Regions from separate parts of the Methylobacterium sp. 1973 genome, predicted to be linked through region 2. Evidence: predicted binding sites of a transcription regulator. Region 2 holds the regulator's gene; the other holds the start of a gene.

Region 1 (9,155 bases), 530 kb from region 2:
CGGTGCCGGGCGGCGCGCCGTCCCGGAGGACGGCCTGTCGGAGATCCGGGCGCCCCCGCCGCGCGGCGGCGGGGAGCCCGGTGTCTCGGGTTGGTCTCAGTACTTGCGGACCAGAGCCGCCGGGACCGGCGAGGCGGCCGGGGCCGGCGAGTAGAGCGGCACGATGAACCGGATCCAGCCGTCGGTGGAGTAGTTGTCGCGGGTGCGGCCGAAGGCGTTGGTGTACTGCGCGCCGGTCACGACGTCGCGGGCGACGTAGGCCTGGACGGTGAAGATCTTGAAGTCGTAGCCGACGAGGCCGCCGATGGCGAAGCGGCCGCGGTTGCCGGCCGCCGCGCTGGCCTGGCTGATGTCGAAGTTGTAGGTGCCGTAGGCGATCGGGCCGATCTCGAAGTTGCCGAACTTCTTCGTCGCGGTGAGGTCGAAGTTCAGGGCGTCCGAGAGGCGGATCGGGCCGATGGCGGCGCCGACCTGGCCGGGGAAGCGGCCGGGCGAGTCGTAGATGTTGGCGGTCAGGTTGGCGGTGATGTTCCAGCCGTCACCGGTGTAGCTGCCGGCGATGCCGAAGCGGTAGGTGTTGGAGGAGAGCTGCGGCAGGACCGGGGTGGCCGTCGTGCCGTTCGCGGTGATGATCGAGCCGCGGTCGCCGTTCAGGTCGTTCAGGTAGGCGCCGCCGAGCAAGCTGACGCCGAAGTTGTTGCCGAGGTCGAAGGCCCAGATGCCGCCGACGAAGGTGCCGACGTTGATCGAGATGTCCTTGTTGCGCACGCCCGCCGGGTTGCGGGTGAAGGCGAACACGGTCGGGGGCGCCACGAGCAGCTCGACGCGGCCGCCGAACGGCACGAACGGGGTCGACCAGACCAGGACCGGGATGTTGACGGCCGTGTCGGGCGAGTTTGGCGCGTCGGTGCGGCGGTAGGTGAACGTGTTGATCGCGTAGAGGCCTTCCGGCAGCGGCGCGCCGACGGCGAGGCCGACCTGCTCGCCGGGAACCGTGGTGGTCTGCGCCTGCGCGATCGTCGAGGTCATGCCGACCGTGAGCGCGACCGCGCCGGCCGCGAGCCAGTTCTTCATCATTTTCTCATTCCTTCCCAAGGTCCCACGGCTTCCGTCCCGCATTCGGCACTTCCTTGCCGGTCTGCTCGCCAATCGCGGCTGCCGGCTTCGGACCTACCGAGCGCCCCCACGGAGCCTGCCCGTCTCAACGTCTGCGACTATTCTACAGAGACCTGCGGAAAGACAGTGGAATGCTCGCCGAAACGCCACAACCGGCTGAACCGTTGCGCAAAAGCCGCATTTTTGCGGCGATGCAACACTGTCCACAGACCCGGCCCAAACGGGGGGTCCGGCAAAATATCGTTGAATGGTCAAGCTGTTGTCGCGCCGGGGCACGGGAGAATCCGGCAAGGCCGGGGAGGTGATCGGGCAGGCCGCCGGGCGGGCCGCCCGGCCGGGATCCGGACCGGAATCCGGCTTCGAACCGGCCCGCAGCTGGCCCGAACCGGCGCCCCGCGGCTCGAATCACCGCCCGGCCGGGCGGATATGCGGACGGCACCCGGCAGAAACTGCCGCGCCGGCCTGCGATCGGGCCGGTCCGAACCGCCTGCCTCGTCCCGTCGGGCTCGCGGATTCGCGCGTCCCCGGAGGGGCCGATCCTCCGGGGCCGCGCGTCCCGCCCGTCCTGTGTGGGGGAGGGCCCGCGGCCGGCCCTGTCGCCGGTGCGTCCGACGCCCGCCGCTTACCCGGAAGGTTTGGCCCGGAAGGTTTGGCGCGCTACTCGGCGGCGCGGCCTCGGCGCGCGGGCGCCGCGGGGCGCCGCTCCAGCACCTCGCGCAGGAACCGGCCGGTATGGCTGGCCTTGGAGCGGGCGATCTCTTCCGGCGTGCCCTGCGCCACGACCCGGCCGCCGCCGTCGCCGCCCTCGGGACCCATGTCGATCACCCAGTCGGCGGTCTTGATCACTTCGAGGTTGTGCTCGATCACCACCACGGTGTTGCCCTGGTCCACCAGCTCGTGGAGCACCTCCATGAGCTTGGCGACGTCGTGGAAATGCAGGCCGGTGGTCGGCTCGTCGAGGATGTAGAGGGTGCGCCCCGTGGCGCGCTTCGACAGCTCCTTGGAGAGCTTCACCCGCTGCGCCTCGCCCCCCGACAGGGTCGTGGCCTGCTGACCGACATGGACGTAGTGCAGGCCGACCCGCTTCAGGGTCTCGAGCTTGTCGCGGATCGCCGGCACCGCCTTGAACAGCTCGGCCGCCTCCTCGACGGTGGAATCGAGCACGTCGGCGATGGACTTGGCCCGGTACTTCACCTCCAGGGTCTCGCGGTCGTAGCGCTTGCCCTTGCAGACGTCGCAGGTGACGTAGACGTCGGGCAGGAAGTGCATCTCGATCTTGATGACGCCGTCGCCCGAGCACGCCTCGCAGCGCCCGCCCTTGACGTTGAACGAGAAGCGGCCGGGCTGGTAGCCCCGCGCCTTGGCCTCCGGCAGGCCCGCGAACCAGTCGCGGATCGGCGTGAAGGCGCCGATATAGGTGGCGGGGTTCGAGCGCGGCGTGCGGCCGATCGGCGACTGGTCGATGTCGATGACCTTGTCGAGGTGCTCCAGCCCCTCCAGCCGTCCGTAGGGGGCCGGGTGCTCCAGGGCGCCGTTCAGCTTCTTGGCGATCGCCTTGTAGAGGGTGTCGATCACCAGGGTGGACTTGCCGCCCCCCGAGACGCCGGTGATGCAGGTGAAGGTGCCGAGCGGGATCTCGACATCGACATCCTTCAGATTGTTGCCCCGGGCGCCGAACAGGCCGAGCTTGCCCTTGCGGCCTTTTCGGCGCGCGGTGGGCGTCCGGACTGACATCTCGCCCGTGAGGTATTTCGCGGTGAGCGAGGCCGGGTTGGCCAGGACCTCGGCGGGGGTGCCCTGCGCGATGATCTCGCCGCCATGGATACCGGCGCCCGGGCCGACATCGACCACGTAATCGGCCTGCAGGATCGCGTCCTCGTCATGCTCGACCACGATCACCGAATTGCCGAGGTCGCGCAGGCGCTTGAGCGTACCGAGCAGCCGCTCGTTGTCGCGCTGGTGCAGGCCGATCGACGGCTCGTCCAGCACGTAGAGCACGCCGGTGAGGCCGGAGCCGATCTGCGAGGCCAGCCGGATGCGCTGGCTCTCGCCGCCCGAGAGGGAGCCGGAGCCGCGGGCGAGCGTCAGGTATTCGAGGCCGACATCCACCAGGAAGCTCAGCCGGTCGCGGATTTCCTTGAGAATTCTGACCGCGATGGCGTTCTGCTTCGCCGTCAGCTTCTCCGGCAGCTCCGAGAACCAGCGATGCGCCTCACTGACTGAGAGGGCCGTGACATCGGCAATGTCGGCCATGGCGACCTTCACGGCGAGCGCCTCGGGCTTCAGCCGCTTGCCGCCGCAGGCGGCGCAGGGCGTCTCGCTCATGAAGCGCCCGATCTCCTCCCGGACGGCGTCCGAGTCGCTCTCCTTGTAGCGGCGCTCCAGGTTCGGGATCACGCCCTCGAAGGGCTTGTTGACCGTGTATTTGCGCAACCCGTCGTCGTAGGCGAAGCGGATCGCCTGCTTGCCCGAGCCGTACAGCACGATGGCACGGGCCGTCTCCGACAGGCTCTGCCACGGGACGCTGGTCTTGAAGCCGAAATGCTCGGCCAGCGCCTCCAGGGTCTGGCCGTAATAGGGCGAGGTCGACTTCGCCCAGGGGCCGACGGCGCCGCGCTTCAGGCTCAAGGCCGGGTCGGAGATCACCAGCTCGGGATCGATCCGCATCTCGTGGCCGATGCCGCTGCAGGTCGGGCAGGCACCGAACGGGTTGTTGAACGAGAACAGCCGCGGCTCGATCTCCGCGATGGTGAAGCCCGAGACCGGACAGGCGAAGCGCGACGAGAAGGTGATGGTCCGGGGCGTCTCGCCCTCGGGGGCATCCGCGAACACGACCTCCGCGATGCCATCGGCCAGCTCCAGGGCCGTCTCGAAGGACTCGGCCAGCCGCGAGCCGATATCGGCCCGGACCACGATGCGGTCGACCACCACGTCGATGTCGTGCTTGAACTTCTTGTCGAGCTTGGGCACGTCGTCGATGGCGTAGTATTCGCCGTTCACGCGCAGGCGCTGGAAGCCCTTCTTCTGGTACTCGGCGATTTCCTTGCGGTACTCGCCCTTGCGTCCGCGGACCACGGGCGCCAGCAGGTAGAGCCGGGTCTTCTCCGGCAATTCCAGCACCCGGTCGACCATCTGCTGGACGGTCTGGCTCTCGATCGGCAGGCCGGTGGCGGGCGAGTAGGGGATGCCGACCCGCGCCCAGAGCAGGCGCATGTAGTCGTAGATCTCGGTGACCGTCCCGACGGTGGAGCGGGGGTTCTTGGAGGTGGTCTTCTGCTCGATGGAGATCGCCGGCGACAGCCCGTCGATCTGGTCGACGTCGGGCTTCGACATCATCTCCAGGAACTGGCGGGCATAGGCCGAGAGCGACTCGACGTAGCGGCGCTGCCCCTCGGCGTAGATCGTGTCGAAGGCCAGCGACGACTTGCCCGAGCCCGACAGCCCGGTGAACACCACGAGCTTGTCCCGGGGGATCGTCAGGTCGACGTTCTTGAGGTTGTGCTCCCGGGCCCCCCGGACCGCGATGACCCGCCGGTCATGGGCGCTCGCCGGCGCGGCGTCGAACAGGGCCGCCAGCTTGGCGTCGATCGCGGCCTCGGCAGCCGCCCCAGGGCGGGCGGGCTTTTCGGACTTCGCGCGGGCCGGCTTGGGCTGCGGGGCCGGGGCGGCGGTGGCGGCTTTCGGAGCCTTGGACGCCGTCTGCGCGGCGGCTGTCGGGGCAGCTTGGGCGGCGCCGGCGCGGCTTGCGGCACGACTTCCAGCTTGGGCTTTGGCCATGAGGGCGGCGGTCTTTCGAGGCGTCGACGCAGTCGGATCGGATCCGGATCGGATTCGCGCGCGGGCCAGCCGCCGCTCCGACACATGTCGAGCCCGAGGGGGCCGACGGCAAGGTGGGGCCGGCGGGACGCAGGTCCGTCATGCGCCGCCCTTGCTAGAACGAAACGCGTACGGCGGCAACCGCTCGGCGAACGAGCCGCCGCCCTTGCGCGCGCGGCAAAGCGTTCCGGCAGCGCCCGAGCGGGCGTCCAACCGGTCGTCCGAGCGGGCGCGCGAGGGCGCCTGCGAGGAACCGGGCAAGTCGCCGACGCATGGGGCCGCCGGTGTCCCCTCCGGGCGCGCGGCACGGCGCGCGCGACGACGGCCCGGTGTTGCACCGCGGGAACCGAGGCCCCACGTCGCCGGGATCCACCCTCGGACTCGACTCCATCGACAGGTGCCGATGCCAGCGCTCGACCTGACCGACCCGGTCGCCCTCGGCGGGGCGGGGGACCGGAATGCGGCCCGCGGACAGAGCGTGTCCACGCGGCTGCTGTTCCTGATCGTGGGCATCGCCAACGCCACCTGGGCGCCCCTGGTGCCGCTGGTGCAGGACCGCGCCGGCCTCGACGCGGCGGGGCTCGGCCTGCTGCTCCTCACCTTCGGCATCGGCTCGATCCTGGCGATGCCGAGCGCCGGGGCGGCGGCTTCGCGGCTCGGTTTCCGGCCGGTCCTGCTCGCCGGCACGCTGGCGATCGGCCTCGCCCTGCCGGTGCTGGCCGTGGGCGATGGGCTCGTGGAGCTCACCCTGGCGCTGGTGCTGTTCGGCGCCGGGATGGGGGCGGTGGACTGCGTCATGAACCTGCAGGCCGTCGTGGTGGAGCGCGCCAGCGGGCGCCCGATGATGTCGGGCTTCCACGGCCTCTACAGTCTCGGCTGCATCCTGGGGGCGCTGATCGCCAGCGGCCTGCTGGCGGCCGGGCTCGGCGCGGGCTGGAGCGTGCTGCTCCTGGTCGCCGGGATCGCGGCCCTGTTCGCGGCCGCCTGGCCCGGGATCCTGCCGGCCGAGCGGGCAGGGGGGAGCGGAGGCCCCGCCTTCGCGCGCCCCCGGGGCGTCGTGCTGGTGCTGGGCCTGCTCTGCTTCGTGGTGTTCCTCACCGAGGGCTCGGCCCTCGACTGGAGCGCGGTGTTCCTGATCCAGCAGCGGGGCCTCGATCCGGCCTGGGCGGCGCTCGGCTACGCGGCCTTCTCGGTGACGATGACGGCCGGGCGCCTTGCCGGCGATCGGGTCGTGGCCCGGCTCGGGCGGCGGCCCGTGGTGGTCTTCGGCGGCCTCCTGGCGGCCGCCGGACTCGCGCTCTCGGTCCTGGTCCCGGCCTGGGAGGCGGCCCTCGCCGGCTACGCCCTGGTCGGGGCGGGCTGCGCCAACATCGTCCCGGTCCTGTTCACGGCGGCCGGCCGCCAGACCGCGATGCCCGCGCGCGTGGCGGTGCCGGCGGTGACGACGCTCGGCTATGCCGGGGTGCTGGCGGGCCCGGCGCTGATCGGCTTCGCCGCGCAGGCTTTGGGCCTGTCCGCCGCGCTCCTGCTCGTGGCGGCCCTGCTCCTCGCCGTGGCGGCGGCCGGGCGGTCCCTGCCGGTGTGAGGCTCACGCCTCGGCGTTGCGCGCCATGAAGGTGGCGGGGCTGCCGTCCTCCGGGTTCACGAAGACGATGTCGGTGGGCGCCCGCCGGGGGGTGTCGATCGCGAGGAACACCACCGGTTCCGCGGGATCGATCTCCGGCATGGCGTGGACCGTGCCCTTCTCGAAGACCAGGAGCTGACCGGGGCCGAATGCGGTCGCGGCGGCCGGGTCGCCCAGCCAGACCGTGCCCCGGCCCGACAGGCAGTAGAGGTACTCGTCGCAGGTGGCGTGGTAGTGCGGCGGAGTCGGCCGGTAGACCCGGAACACCCGGGCGCTCGCGGCCTCCCGGTTGGTCAGATAGGTGTCGACCAGGAGGGTCTGGGCGCTGCCGGGCAGCGCCGCCGCCAGCGCCGCCACGTCGAAGATGCCGGTCCCCGCCGCGTCCGCCATCGCCTCCGCCTCCGACATCACGTCCTCCTCACTCCGAAAACCGTCGCGCACGATCCTGTCCTCGGCCCGCCCGCTCTCGATCGGCGCCGGGGCACGCCGCGGGCTCGCGGGGTCGATCCCCCCGTCATGCTCACCCAGGGTGGTGCGCAGGCGCCCCGCGTCAACGCGGCGAGACAGCCCGTCGAGGCGTGCGCCCCGGCGGCGACGTCCTGCGGGCCGCCCATCCTGCGGGCCGCCCATCCTGCGGGCCGCCCATCGCGCGCCGGGACGGGAACGCCCGGGACCGCCACAGGCTCCGGCGCTTGCGGAGCCGGAAATCAGCCGCTCCGGGTCGTCGATCGGGGTGACGAGAGCGACGATCCCGGCCCGGGGGGCGGCGGTGGCGGAGACGACGCGGGCCGGGGCGCGGAAGGGCGCAGCTGTCGCCCTCCGCTGGAGAGGACCCGGCGGTTCAGGGCGCTCCGGCGGCGGCGGTCCCGCATGACCCGGCGCAGGGTCACGATCCCGCGCCCCGCAATAGAACCGGGGGAGCGAATTCCCCGGACGGCCTCCGCCGAAGTACCTCCGCTGATGAAAGACGGCCCGCCCCCGCACGGGCGATCCCCGGAACCGATGATCCCCGCGCTGAAGACCTGGCAAACCTGCACACCGACAGCGCCGCCCCGACCGAAACTGCCATCCGATCAGGCAGAGCTGCACCGAATCCGGGCAGGTCAGCATAACCAGATCTTTATGACCTGCGGCCAAGCTCCGTTCTGTTCTCCGAGATGTCCTGCCGCCGATGATCCTCCTCTCCTCGCTTCGCGCCCGGATCCTGGTCGTGGCGCTCGCCCCCAGCCTCGCCTTCGCGGGGGCCGCCGGCTGGACGGTGTCCGACCAGTGGGCGCGGCGCGCCGAGATGGACCGGGTGGAGAGCCTCGTCGGCCTCGCCTCGCGGATCAGCGCCTTCGTGCATGAGGCCCAGCGCGAGCGCGGCGCCTCCAGCCTGTTCCTGGGCGCGAAGGGCGCACAGTTCGGGCCCGAACTCGCCGCCCAGCGCGTGCGCACCGACGCGGCGCTCGCAGACCTTCCCGGGGCGATGGCGGCGGCCACGCAGTACGGCCCGGCCTTCGCGGCGCGCGGCGCGGGTTTCGGCCAGGCGCTCGCCGGGCTCGCCGACCAGCGGCGGGCGGTGGACGCCCTGACGGCCGGCGTCCCCCAGGCGGCCGGCTACTACACCGGCCTGATCGGCGAGGGGCTCGGGCTCGTGCGGGCGATGGGCGGGGCGATCGACGAGGCCGGCCTCGCCGCCCGGGCGAACGCCTACGCGGCCTTCCTGGCCATGAAGGAAGCCGCCGGCCAGGAGCGGGCCGCCGCCTCGGCGGTCTTCGCCTCCGGCAACCTGGACCTCGCGGCCGCGCGCCGGCTCGCCACCCTCTCGGCCGAGCAGGCGACCTATGCGGGCCTGTTCCGGGCCGGGGCCGAGGCCGCCCAGACGACCCTGCTCGACGCCGCCGAGGCGACCGAGCCGGCCCGGGCGGTCGCGCGCCTGCGCAGGATCGCCCAGGAGACGATGCCGGGGACGCCGCTCGCCTTCCGCGACGCGCCTTCCTGGTTCGGCCTCGCCACGCAGCGCATCGATGCCCTGAAGGGCGTGGAGGACCGGCTCACCGCCGATCTGGAGGCCGCCGCCGGCGCCCTGCGCGCCCGGGCGGACCGGATGCTGACCCTCTGGATCGCCGGAGGCCTCGCCCTGTTCGCCCTCTCGGCCGGCCTCGCGGTCTGGCTCGGCACCGCGATCGCGCGCCCCCTCGCCCGGATGGCGCAGGTTCTGACCGCGATCGGCCGGGACCAGGGGACGGCCGATCTGGCGATCCCGTCGGGGGGCCCGCGGGAGGTCCGGGCGATCGCCGCCGCCGCCGTCGCCTTCCGCGACAGCGTCGCCGAGCGTCGCGCCGCCCGGGCCGCGCAGGAGCGGCTCGCCGCCGAGGCGAGTGCCGCGCAGCGCGCCGCCGCCCTGGGCCTCGCCGACAGCTTCGAGCGCCAGGTCGGCGGCATCGTCGCGGCCGTCTCGGCGGCGGCCGCCCAGCTGGAGGCCTCCGCGCACGGCATGGCCCGGACCGCGCAGGACACCACGGATCTCAGCCGGACGGTGGCCGGATCCGCCGATTCGGCCGCGCGCTCGGCCGACACGGTGGCGGCGGCCACCGAGGAACTCACCGCCTCGGTC
Region 2 (9,155 bases):
GCCGGATCCAACGGGCGGACGGGGTGGTCCATCTCGTGGCTGAGGGGTTTCGCGATCTCACCGCGTCCCTGCGCGACCTGCGCGAGGCCGGGATGAAGCTGCCCCCCGAGAACACGGATTTCGGCGTGCCCCCGGATCGGCGCGTGTATCGCAGCCGGGATTTCCACTGAGGAACGCCCCTCGACAGGCCCCGCGCCGCGCGTAGAGTGCGGCCATGTCGAGCTTCGCCGTTCCGCGCCTCCTCCTCGCCGCCTGCGCGGCCCTGCTCCTCTGGGCGGAGGCCGCCCGGGCCGACAGCTGCGACGACCTCACCCGCCAGATCGCCGGCGCCATCGGCGGCAAGGTCGGCAAGCGGGCGGGCCCCAGCATCGACATCCGCATGGCCGGCCCGATCAAGTTCGACGTGACTTGCCGGGCCGAGCCGATCGTGCAGGCGACCTCGGCCGAGCCCGCCCCCTCGGCGACCTTCTTCCGCGACCTGTCGGTGGCCTCCGAGATCCTGGTCGGCGAACCGGCCGCGACCGTCGAGCCGATCATCGCCAGCGCCTACCGGACCGCGCTGTCGGAGCGGCGCAAGTCGTTCATCCAGCAGAACGGCTGGTCGGCCTCCTGCTACACCGACCCGGGCAGCACCGCGATGCGGACCCTGTGCTCGGTGGGGCGCATCCCGCCGGGGTGATGCGATATCGACCCCGGCAGGATGCGCGCGAAGGGGCCTATCAGTACTCGATCACGCCGTCCAGGGCGTAGTGCTTCACGGTCTTCCGGTTGGCGATCAGCTCGTCCACCGTCGGCTCGCCCTTGAGGGCGCGGGCGATGGCGAGCTTCGTCGCCTCGTAGTTGGTCCGGTAGAGGTCCTTCTGGTCGAGGTTGTCGTCCTCGGCGCAGCGCTGATCGAGCCAGATCATGATGATCATGCACAGCTCGTCAAGCCCGTCCTTGGGCAGGATGCCCTCGATGATGCAGTCCACGATCGCGTCGCCGGTGGCGGCCTGGACCACGCCGCCGAGGAGCTCGGCATACTCGGCCGTGTGGATCGTGACCTTGGTGGTCATCATCGTGGCGGGGCGCACGAGCTGGTTGAGGTCGCGGACCACGAACATCCGCGTGTGGCCCTGGACCTGCCCCATCATCGACGCGAAGGCCTGGCCGACCGGACCGCGCACCGAGCCGATCAGCACCTCCGGCATGGCGTCGGTGTACTGGCCCTCGGCCGCCAGCACCGTGGCCTCGCCCGTGCGGAACCAGATCTCTTGCATGTTCGAACTCCACCTGATCGGAGCCCGCGGGAGACATCATCGGAGGCCCCGCGTCAATCGCGTCAGAGCAGGCCCACCCCGTCCAGGACGCCGACCATCGCGAACGCGATCGTGATCCCCGACACCGCGTAGACCACCCCCTTGTAGACGCCCGCCACGCGCTGCCCCTCGGGCAGGGCCCGGGTGGCGAGGAGGATCAGCAGGCCGAGCGCCAGGGGCAGGAGCAGCGCGTTCATCACCTCCACGGCGATGTTGAGCGCCACGAGATCCGGCACGAGCTGCACGGCGACCGCGCCGGCCGCGACCGCGAGCGCGAAGGCGCCGTAGAAAGCCGGAGCCTCCCGGGGCGACTGCTCCAGGGAGTGCGGCCGGCCGGTCACGTCGCCGAACCCCCAGGCCAGCGCCAGGGCCACGACGTTGAGCGCCACGAAGGCCGCCGCGATGATGCCCACCCCGAACACCACCTGCCCGAGCCACGGCCCCAGGGCCGGCGTGAAGGCGCCCGCGAGATCGCCGACGGTCTCCAGCCCCTTCGCGCTGCCCTGCCCGGCCTTGCCGATCGTGGCGGCGGTGGCGACGAGGATCGCGCCCATCACGCATTGCGAGACCACCGCACCCACGAGTGTGTCGAGCCGCGAGCGCCGCGCGTGCTCCCAGCCCAGGCCCTTATCGACGATCGCCGACTGCTGGTAGAAGATCATCCACGGCATGATCACCGCGCCGATATTGGCCGCGATCAGCACCCGGAACTGGCCGTCGCCCAGCGGCATGTGCCCGAAGGAGGCGACGATCTCGGGCAGGTTCGGCCGCGCCGCTACGGCGAGCCCAACGAAGACCAGCTCGAATAGGCCGACCACGATCGCCACGACCTCGACGCGCCGGTAGCTGCCGGTGAAGACGAGCCCCAGGAGCAGGCAGGCCGGCAGGCCGAGGCTCACGAGCCGCGGCACCCCGAACAGGTCCCCGATGCCGGCGATGCCGGAGAATTCCGTGACGATGGCGCCGATGCCGGCGACCACGAGGCCGCCGTACGAGATCCAGGCCCAGACCGGCCCGTAGCGCTCCCGGATCAACGCGCCGTGGCCGCGTCCGGTGGCGGTCCCGAGCCGCACCGTCAGCTCCTGGACGACGTACAGGATCGGCACCAGCAGGATCTGGAGGAGCAGGAGCGAATAGCCCCAACGCGCCCCGCTCTGGGCCGCCGTGATGAGGCTTCCGACATCCGTATCGGCCAGCATCACCACGAGTCCGGGGCCTGCGGCCTTGAGGTAAGCGGACAGGCGAGGCAGGGAAGCGCTGGGCACGGCTCGGGAACAGTCCCGCGCACGGCCGGTTCCGGCGGGCGCCTGCGGCGTTTTCCCGGGGCAGGCGGGAGGGACATGTGATGGCGGAGAGCACGGATCGGGGCTCCGGCTGGAGCCTGCAGGCGACCGCCGTGCCCGACGGGGTGCGCCTGGAACTCGCCCTGGCCGACCTCGGCGGCGCGCCGGTCACCGCCGCGATCGTTCTCGACCGGGCGGAAGCCCGGGCCTTCGCCCGCGCCCTGCTCGCCGCCGCCGGCGACGCGGCGGAACGGACCTTCCCGAAGCCGGGCGCCTGACGGCGCGCCGCCGGTCGGTCAGCGGGCCAGACCGGGATTGCGGCCCGGCAGGCGGGGGACCACGGTGCCACGCTTCTCGATCGGCGTGTCGCAGGCGTAGGCGAACTCGGTCTTCAGCGGATCGAACACGGTCTCGCCGGTGATCCGGCAATCCTCGCGCACGGTCTCGTCGAGATAGGCCCGAGCGGCGGTGCGGAAGCGCTTCACCCGGGTGGCGTCCGGCTCCGGATCGATCCGGGCCTCGCTCAGGTTGCAGCCGGTATATTCGCGCAGGGCGTTCGAGACGATCAGCATCCGGCGCATCTGCCGGTTGTCGTAGACCTCGTAGGGCTCCTTGCAGCCGATCGTCACCACCTGGGGGGTGAGCGCCACGTAGTTCCGCGAGATGTAGGAGAACCCGGTGGTGCAGCCGGCGAGGCCGAGGGCGGCGAGGCCGAGGGGCAGCAGAGCTGCGGGTCGTCGCATCCTCGTCATCCCAAGAGGGTCCCAGCCCGCGGCCCGGATCCGCCGCCTTCCCGGCGGGGCGCCGCGGTGCATTGAAACGGCTCCGCTTGCGCCGTCAATGCGTTTCTCGACCTTGCTCCCGCGAGCGCGGAGCGACGCGCCAAGCGTAGCGGTGCCGCCCTTGCGGAACACTTGCGGAACGTTTAACCTGTTCGTGATTTGTTTCAGAGACCGTCACGGGGCGGTCTGCCAAGCCGCGAGTCCCCCTTCGATGCTCACGCGCAAGCAGCTGGACCTCCTGCGTTTCATCCAGAGCCGGATGCAGGAATGCGGCGTCCCGCCGTCCTTCGACGAGATGAAGGACGCCCTCGACCTCAAGTCGAAATCCGGCATCCACCGGCTGATCACGGCCCTGGAGGAGCGCGGCTTCCTCCGGCGCCTGCCGAATCGGGCGCGCGCCATCGAGGTGATCCGCATTCCCGAGAGCCTGAGCCAGACGGTCCCATCTTCGGCCCCATCTTCGGCCCCGGCCGAGCCGCGCCGTTTCACCCCGAGCGTGGTCGAGGGCGGCAAGTCCAAGCATCCGCCGGCCCCGGCCAGCACGCGGATGATCGACGACGCCGGTCGTGCCATTTCGATCCCGGTGATGGGCCGGATCGCCGCCGGTACGCCGGTCTCGGCGATCCAGAACCAGAGCCATGCCATCACCCTGTCGCCGGATTTCGTGGCCGGCGGCGAGCACTATGCCCTGGAGGTGCGCGGCGACTCGATGGTCGAGGCCGGCATCCTCGACGGCGACCTCGTGGTGATCCGCAAGCAGGACACGGCCAATACCGGCGACATCATCGTGGCGCTGATCGACGACGAGGAGGCGACGCTCAAGCGTCTGCGCCGCCGCGGCTCCTCGATCGCCCTGGAGGCCGCCAACCCGGCCTACGAGACGCGCGTCCTCGGGCCGGACCGGGTCCGGATCCAGGGCCGCCTCGTCAGCCTCGTCCGCCGCTACTGAAGCGGCTCGGCCGGCGCGTTGCCGGGGGCGAGGTCCCCGCCCGACGCATCGGTTTCCGGAGGCGTTGTCGCCCCGTCGTCAGAGGCGCGGGCCTCCGCGGAGGGCGCGGTGACCGGTTGTGGTGATCCCGGCCCGTGTTCCGAGCGTGGTCGCCAGGGCACGGCGCGGCCATCGGCCCGGGCGTGACGGGCGACGAAGCTCTCGCCGTCGGACCTGAGGGCGACGGCGCCCTGGGCGGCCAGGACGCGCCGGTCGATCACCAGGGGGCCGGTGCAGGACGGTGGGGCCACGAGGCCCGTGATCAGCACCGCGGCGCGGGCGCAATCCTCCGGGAAGGCCCGCCGGTCCCGGACCAGGGCGACCGCCCGTCCGTCCGGCAGGCGCGCGGTGCATCCGAGCCGGTCACAGCGGCCGCTGCCCGATCGGACGATCAGTGCCCCGGCTCCCCGTCCGTCGCCGTCCGCCTTCAGCCATTGTTCGAGAACGAAGCCGGACGGGCTGCCGAGGGCCGCGAGCCGTCCGTCCGGCCCCCGCACCGCGGCCCCCGCACCCTGCCGATCGACATAGAGGTCGTAGCGGTCGGGTCGGGCCGCGACGACGAGTCCGAGCAGGATCGGCGGCACGGCGAGCCAGCGCAGGCGGGAGGCCGGTAACGTCGCGAGCAGCAGGCCCGCGGTCAGCAGGAACAGCGCCGCGGTGCCGAAGGCCGGTACGACCACGATGGCCCGCTCGAACCCGGCGATCCAATGGGAGACGGCGAGCATGCCCCCCACCGCCTGACCCATCAGCCACCAGATCGGGCGGTCGAGGGCGAAGGGATAGGCGAGGATCCCGATCACCGCGGAGGGCATCACCACGAGGGAGACGAGCGGCAGGGTCAGGGCGTTGCCGACGAGGCCGAAGGGCTGGATCGTCTGGAAATGGTAGGTGGCGAAGGGCGCGGTCGCGACCTGCGCCACCAGGGTCGTGGCCAGGGTCCCGGTGACCGCCGAGAGGCCGCTGCCGACGAGCCGACCGAGCCGGCCCGCCCCGTGGCGCACGAACAGCCGCCCGTCGATCAGCCGCGCGCAGGCGATCAGCCCGGCCACGGCGCCGAAGGACATCTGGAAGCTCGGGCCGAGCAGGCCCTCCGGCTCCCGGGCCAGGGCGATCAGCGCCGCGAGGGCGAGGTTGCGCATGGACAGGGCGGGCCGGTCCACCAGGATCGCGCCCAGCATGATCAGGGTCATGATCAGCGAGCGCTCGGCGGCGATGTCCCAGCCCGAGAAGGCGCAGTAGGCGGTGACGCCGACCATGGCGAAGCCGGCCGCGATCTTCTTGATCGGCCAGAGGAGCGCGCAATGGGGGACCAGCGCGAGCAGCGCCCGCACCAGCCAGAACACCACGCCGGCGGCCAGCACCATGTGGAGGCCCGAGATCGACACAACGTGGTAGATCCCGGCGGCGCGCAGCGCATCGTTGGTCGCCGGGCCGATGAGGCCGCGCTTGCCGGTCACCAGGGCCGCCGCCACCGCGCCCGCCTGGCCGCCGGCGGCCTCCGCGATCCGGCGGGTGAGCCCGTTCCGGGCCGCGTCGAGCGTGGCGGCGAGCCGCAGGCGGAGGGGCGGCGGCTCGGTCGGCGCCCGGATCGTGACCGCCCCGACCAGCGAGCCCACCGCGCCGATCCCCTGGAAGTAGGCGTCTCGGGCGAAATCGTAGCCTCCGGGCCGGGCCGCCTCCGGGGGAGGCAACAACCGGGCGGTGGCGGCGACGACGTCCCCGGGAAGCGGGGTCGGCGTCTTGCGGAATGACACCCGCACCCGGGCGGGCCGCGCCTCCGGCGCAAGGCCGGCGAAGCTCTCCACCCGGATCAGCAGCCGGGCGCCGACCTCGCGCTCGTCCAGGGCTTCGACCGTTCCGATGAGGGGGCCGATGGTGGTGCGGGGGAGGACCGGGGCGGCGACCTCCGAGACCCGCCAGGCCGCCGCCGCGAAGCCGAGGAACGCGGCCGCCACCGCGAGCACCGCCGCCAGCGCCGCAGGGCGCGCGCCGAGGAGCGGGATCGGCGCCAGGGCAAGGGCGGCGGCGACAAGGGGCGCGGCCAGGCTCGGCGCGCCGTCGGTCGCCGCGAAATAGACCAGGATCCCCCCGCCGAAGGCCACCGCCAGCCAGGGGAACAGCCGGCGCTGCTCGGCGTCCCGGGCAAGGCCTTCGGCCACCCAGTGGCGGATGACCGGGAGGGCGGTCGCGCGGGGGCCGGCCAGCGCCACCGCGCCGCCCGCCAGCCTCGCGCCGATCCGCCGCATCGCCGCCGCCCCGTTCCGCGCGACCTGTCTCGGGGCCGGGCGATTCTGCGGGCGATTCTTAACGCATCCTCCGGCTCGTGCTACAGCCGGTGCTTCGTGCTACGGGCGCCCTGTCGAGCCCCTCGCCGCTCCGCCGCCCCTTCGCCGTCCGTCGCGCTCCGTCCGCGACCAGCCCCGGAACATACCGGACCGATGTCCTCAGCCGTCGTCACGCGCTTCGCCCCCTCGCCCACCGGCTACCTGCATATCGGCGGGGCCCGCACGGCGTTGTTCAACTGGCTCTACGCCCGCCACACCGGCGGCAAGATGCTGCTGCGCATCGAGGATACCGACCGGGAGCGCTCCACCAAGGGCGCGATCGACGCGATCCTCGACGGCCTGTCCTGGCTCGGCCTCGACTGGGACGGGGACGTGGTGTTCCAGTTCGCCCGGGCCGAGCGCCACCGGGCCGTGGCCGAGGAGCTGCTGGCGGCCGGCCGTGCCTACCATTGCTATGCCACCGCCGAGGAGCTGACCTCGATGCGGGAGACCGCCCGGGCCGAGGGCCGCGCCCCCCGCTACGACGGCCGCTGGCGCGACCGCGACCCGTCCGAGGCCCCCGCCGGGGTCAAGCCGGTGATCCGCCTGCGCGCGCCGACCGAGGGCGAGACCGTCGTCGAGGACGCCGTCCAGGGCCGCGTGACCTGGGCCAACAAGGACCTCGACGACCTCGTCCTGCTGCGTTCGGACGGGACGCCGACCTACATGCTGGCCGTGGTGGTCGACGACCACGACATGGGCGTCACGCAGATCATCCGCGGCGACGACCACCTCACCAACGCGGCGCGCCAGAGCCAGATCTTTTCCGCCTTGGGCTGGGACATTCCCCGGATGGCCCATATCCCGCTGATCCACGGGGCGGACGGAGCCAAGCTCTCGAAGCGCCACGGGGCGCTCGGCGTCGAGGCCTATCGCGATCTCGGCTACCTGCCGGCGGCCCTGCGCAACTACCTCGTGCGGCTCGGCTGGAGCCACGGCGACCAGGAGGTCTTCTCCACCGAGGAGATGGTCGCGGCCTTCGACCTCGGCGCGGTGGGGCGCTCCGCGGCGCGGTTCGACTTCGCCAAGCTCGCCAACCTCAACGGCCTCTACATCCGCACCAGCACCGATGCCGATCTCGTCGCGGCGATCGAGACGATCCTGCCCAATGTCGGTCCCGGACGCGGCCTGTCGGCGCCGCTGCAGCCCGACCTCAAGGACAAGCTCACCCAGGCCATGCCGGGCCTGAAGGAGCGGGCCAAGACGCTGATCGAGCTCCTCGACAGCGCCTATTACCTCTACGCCCAGCGGCCGCTGGCGCTGGACGACAAGGCCCGCGCCCTCCTCTCCGACGAGGGCCGCGCCCGGCTCGCCGGGGTGCGGCCGGTGCTCGAGGCGCTGCCGGACTGGAATGCGGCCTCGACCGAGGGTGCGGTTCGCCAGTACGCGGAGGACGCCGGCTGCAAGCTCGGGCAGGTGGCCCAGCCCCTGCGCGCGGCGCTGACCGGCCGCACCACCTCCCCGCCCCTGTTCGACGTGATGGCGGTGCTCGGCCGGGAGGAAACCCTCGCCCGCCTGGGCGATCAGGTGCCGCAGGTCTGAAGCCACCGGGCGTAGCCGGGGAACTGCCGGCCCCGGCTCGAATTGCGCTTGGTGGAATTTGCTTGGCGTCGGGGTCGGGTTGTCACCGACCCCGTTGCTGCTGCATTGCCGTTTGGGTAACCCATGCCTGTGAGCACCCGCAGCATAATGCGTGTGCTCAGGCCCCCGGGACCGACTCGGGCAGCCCGAGCCCGGCATCCGCCACGTCGCCAGAGAAGGGTCCACGATCCATGAGCGCACCCAGCACCATCACCGTGGACGGCAAGTCGATCGAGCTGCCGGTGAAATCCGGCACGATCGGGCCGGACGTGATCGATATCGGCAAACTCTACGCCCAGACCGGCGCCTTCACCTTCGACCCGGGCTTCACCTCGACGGCGTCCTGCGAATCGAAGATCACCTATATCGACGGCGACGAGGGCGTGCTGCTCTATCGCGGCTACCCGATCGAGCAGCTCGCCGAGAAGGGCGACTTCCTCGAGACCTGCTACCTGATGCTGTTCGGCGCCCTGCCGACCGCCGCCCAGCGGGCCGATTTCGAGTACCGGGTCACGCGCCACACCATGGTGCACGACCAGATGAACCGGTTCTTCACCGGCTTCCGCCGCGACGCGCACCCGATGGCCGTGATGGTCGCCTCGGTGGGCGCCCTCTCGGCCTTCTACCACGACTCGACCGACATCACGGACGAGAGCCAGCGGCTGATCGCGTCGATCCGCATGATCGCCAAGATGCCGACGCTCGCCGCGATGGCCTACAAGTACTCGATCGGCCAGCCGTTCGTGTACCCGAAGAACGACCTCGACTATACCTCGAACTTCCTGCGTATGTGCTACGCGGTGCCGTGCGAGGAGTACGAGGTGAACCCGGTCTTCGCCCGGGCGCTCGACAAGATCTTCATCCTGCACGCCGACCACGAGCAGAACGCCTCGACCTCG

Evidence for each region. Region 2 encodes LexA, which represses DNA repair genes until DNA is damaged. Its sites were predicted from a motif close to TGTTCNNNNTGTGTTCNG; they were not measured.
Region 1: uvrA (excinuclease ABC subunit UvrA) is a predicted target of LexA. The motif match lies at 5,049-5,066, and genes of this name have one in related genera.

Annotation. Positions count from the first base shown of each region.
Region 1 is NZ_JBEPLA010000002.1:50,952-60,106, reverse strand. It holds gene ABIC70_RS04175 (transporter) at 97-1,077, opposite strand; gene uvrA (excinuclease ABC subunit UvrA) at 1,774-4,893, opposite strand; gene ABIC70_RS04165 (MFS transporter) at 5,336-6,517, shown strand; gene ABIC70_RS04160 (cupin domain-containing protein) at 6,521-6,946, opposite strand; gene ABIC70_RS04155 (methyl-accepting chemotaxis protein) at 7,728-9,155, shown strand, end outside.
Region 2 is NZ_JBEPLA010000002.1:584,048-593,202, forward strand. It holds gene ABIC70_RS06785 (error-prone DNA polymerase) at 1-170, shown strand, start outside; gene ABIC70_RS06790 (hypothetical protein) at 215-679, shown strand; gene fae (formaldehyde-activating enzyme) at 720-1,259, opposite strand; gene ABIC70_RS06800 (NRAMP family divalent metal transporter) at 1,322-2,563, opposite strand; gene ABIC70_RS06805 (hypothetical protein) at 2,644-2,859, shown strand; gene ABIC70_RS06810 (hypothetical protein) at 2,878-3,324, opposite strand; gene lexA (transcriptional repressor LexA) at 3,575-4,312, shown strand; gene ABIC70_RS06820 (ComEC/Rec2 family competence protein) at 4,306-6,597, opposite strand; gene gltX (glutamate--tRNA ligase) at 6,790-8,217, shown strand; gene gltA (citrate synthase) at 8,448-9,155, shown strand, end outside.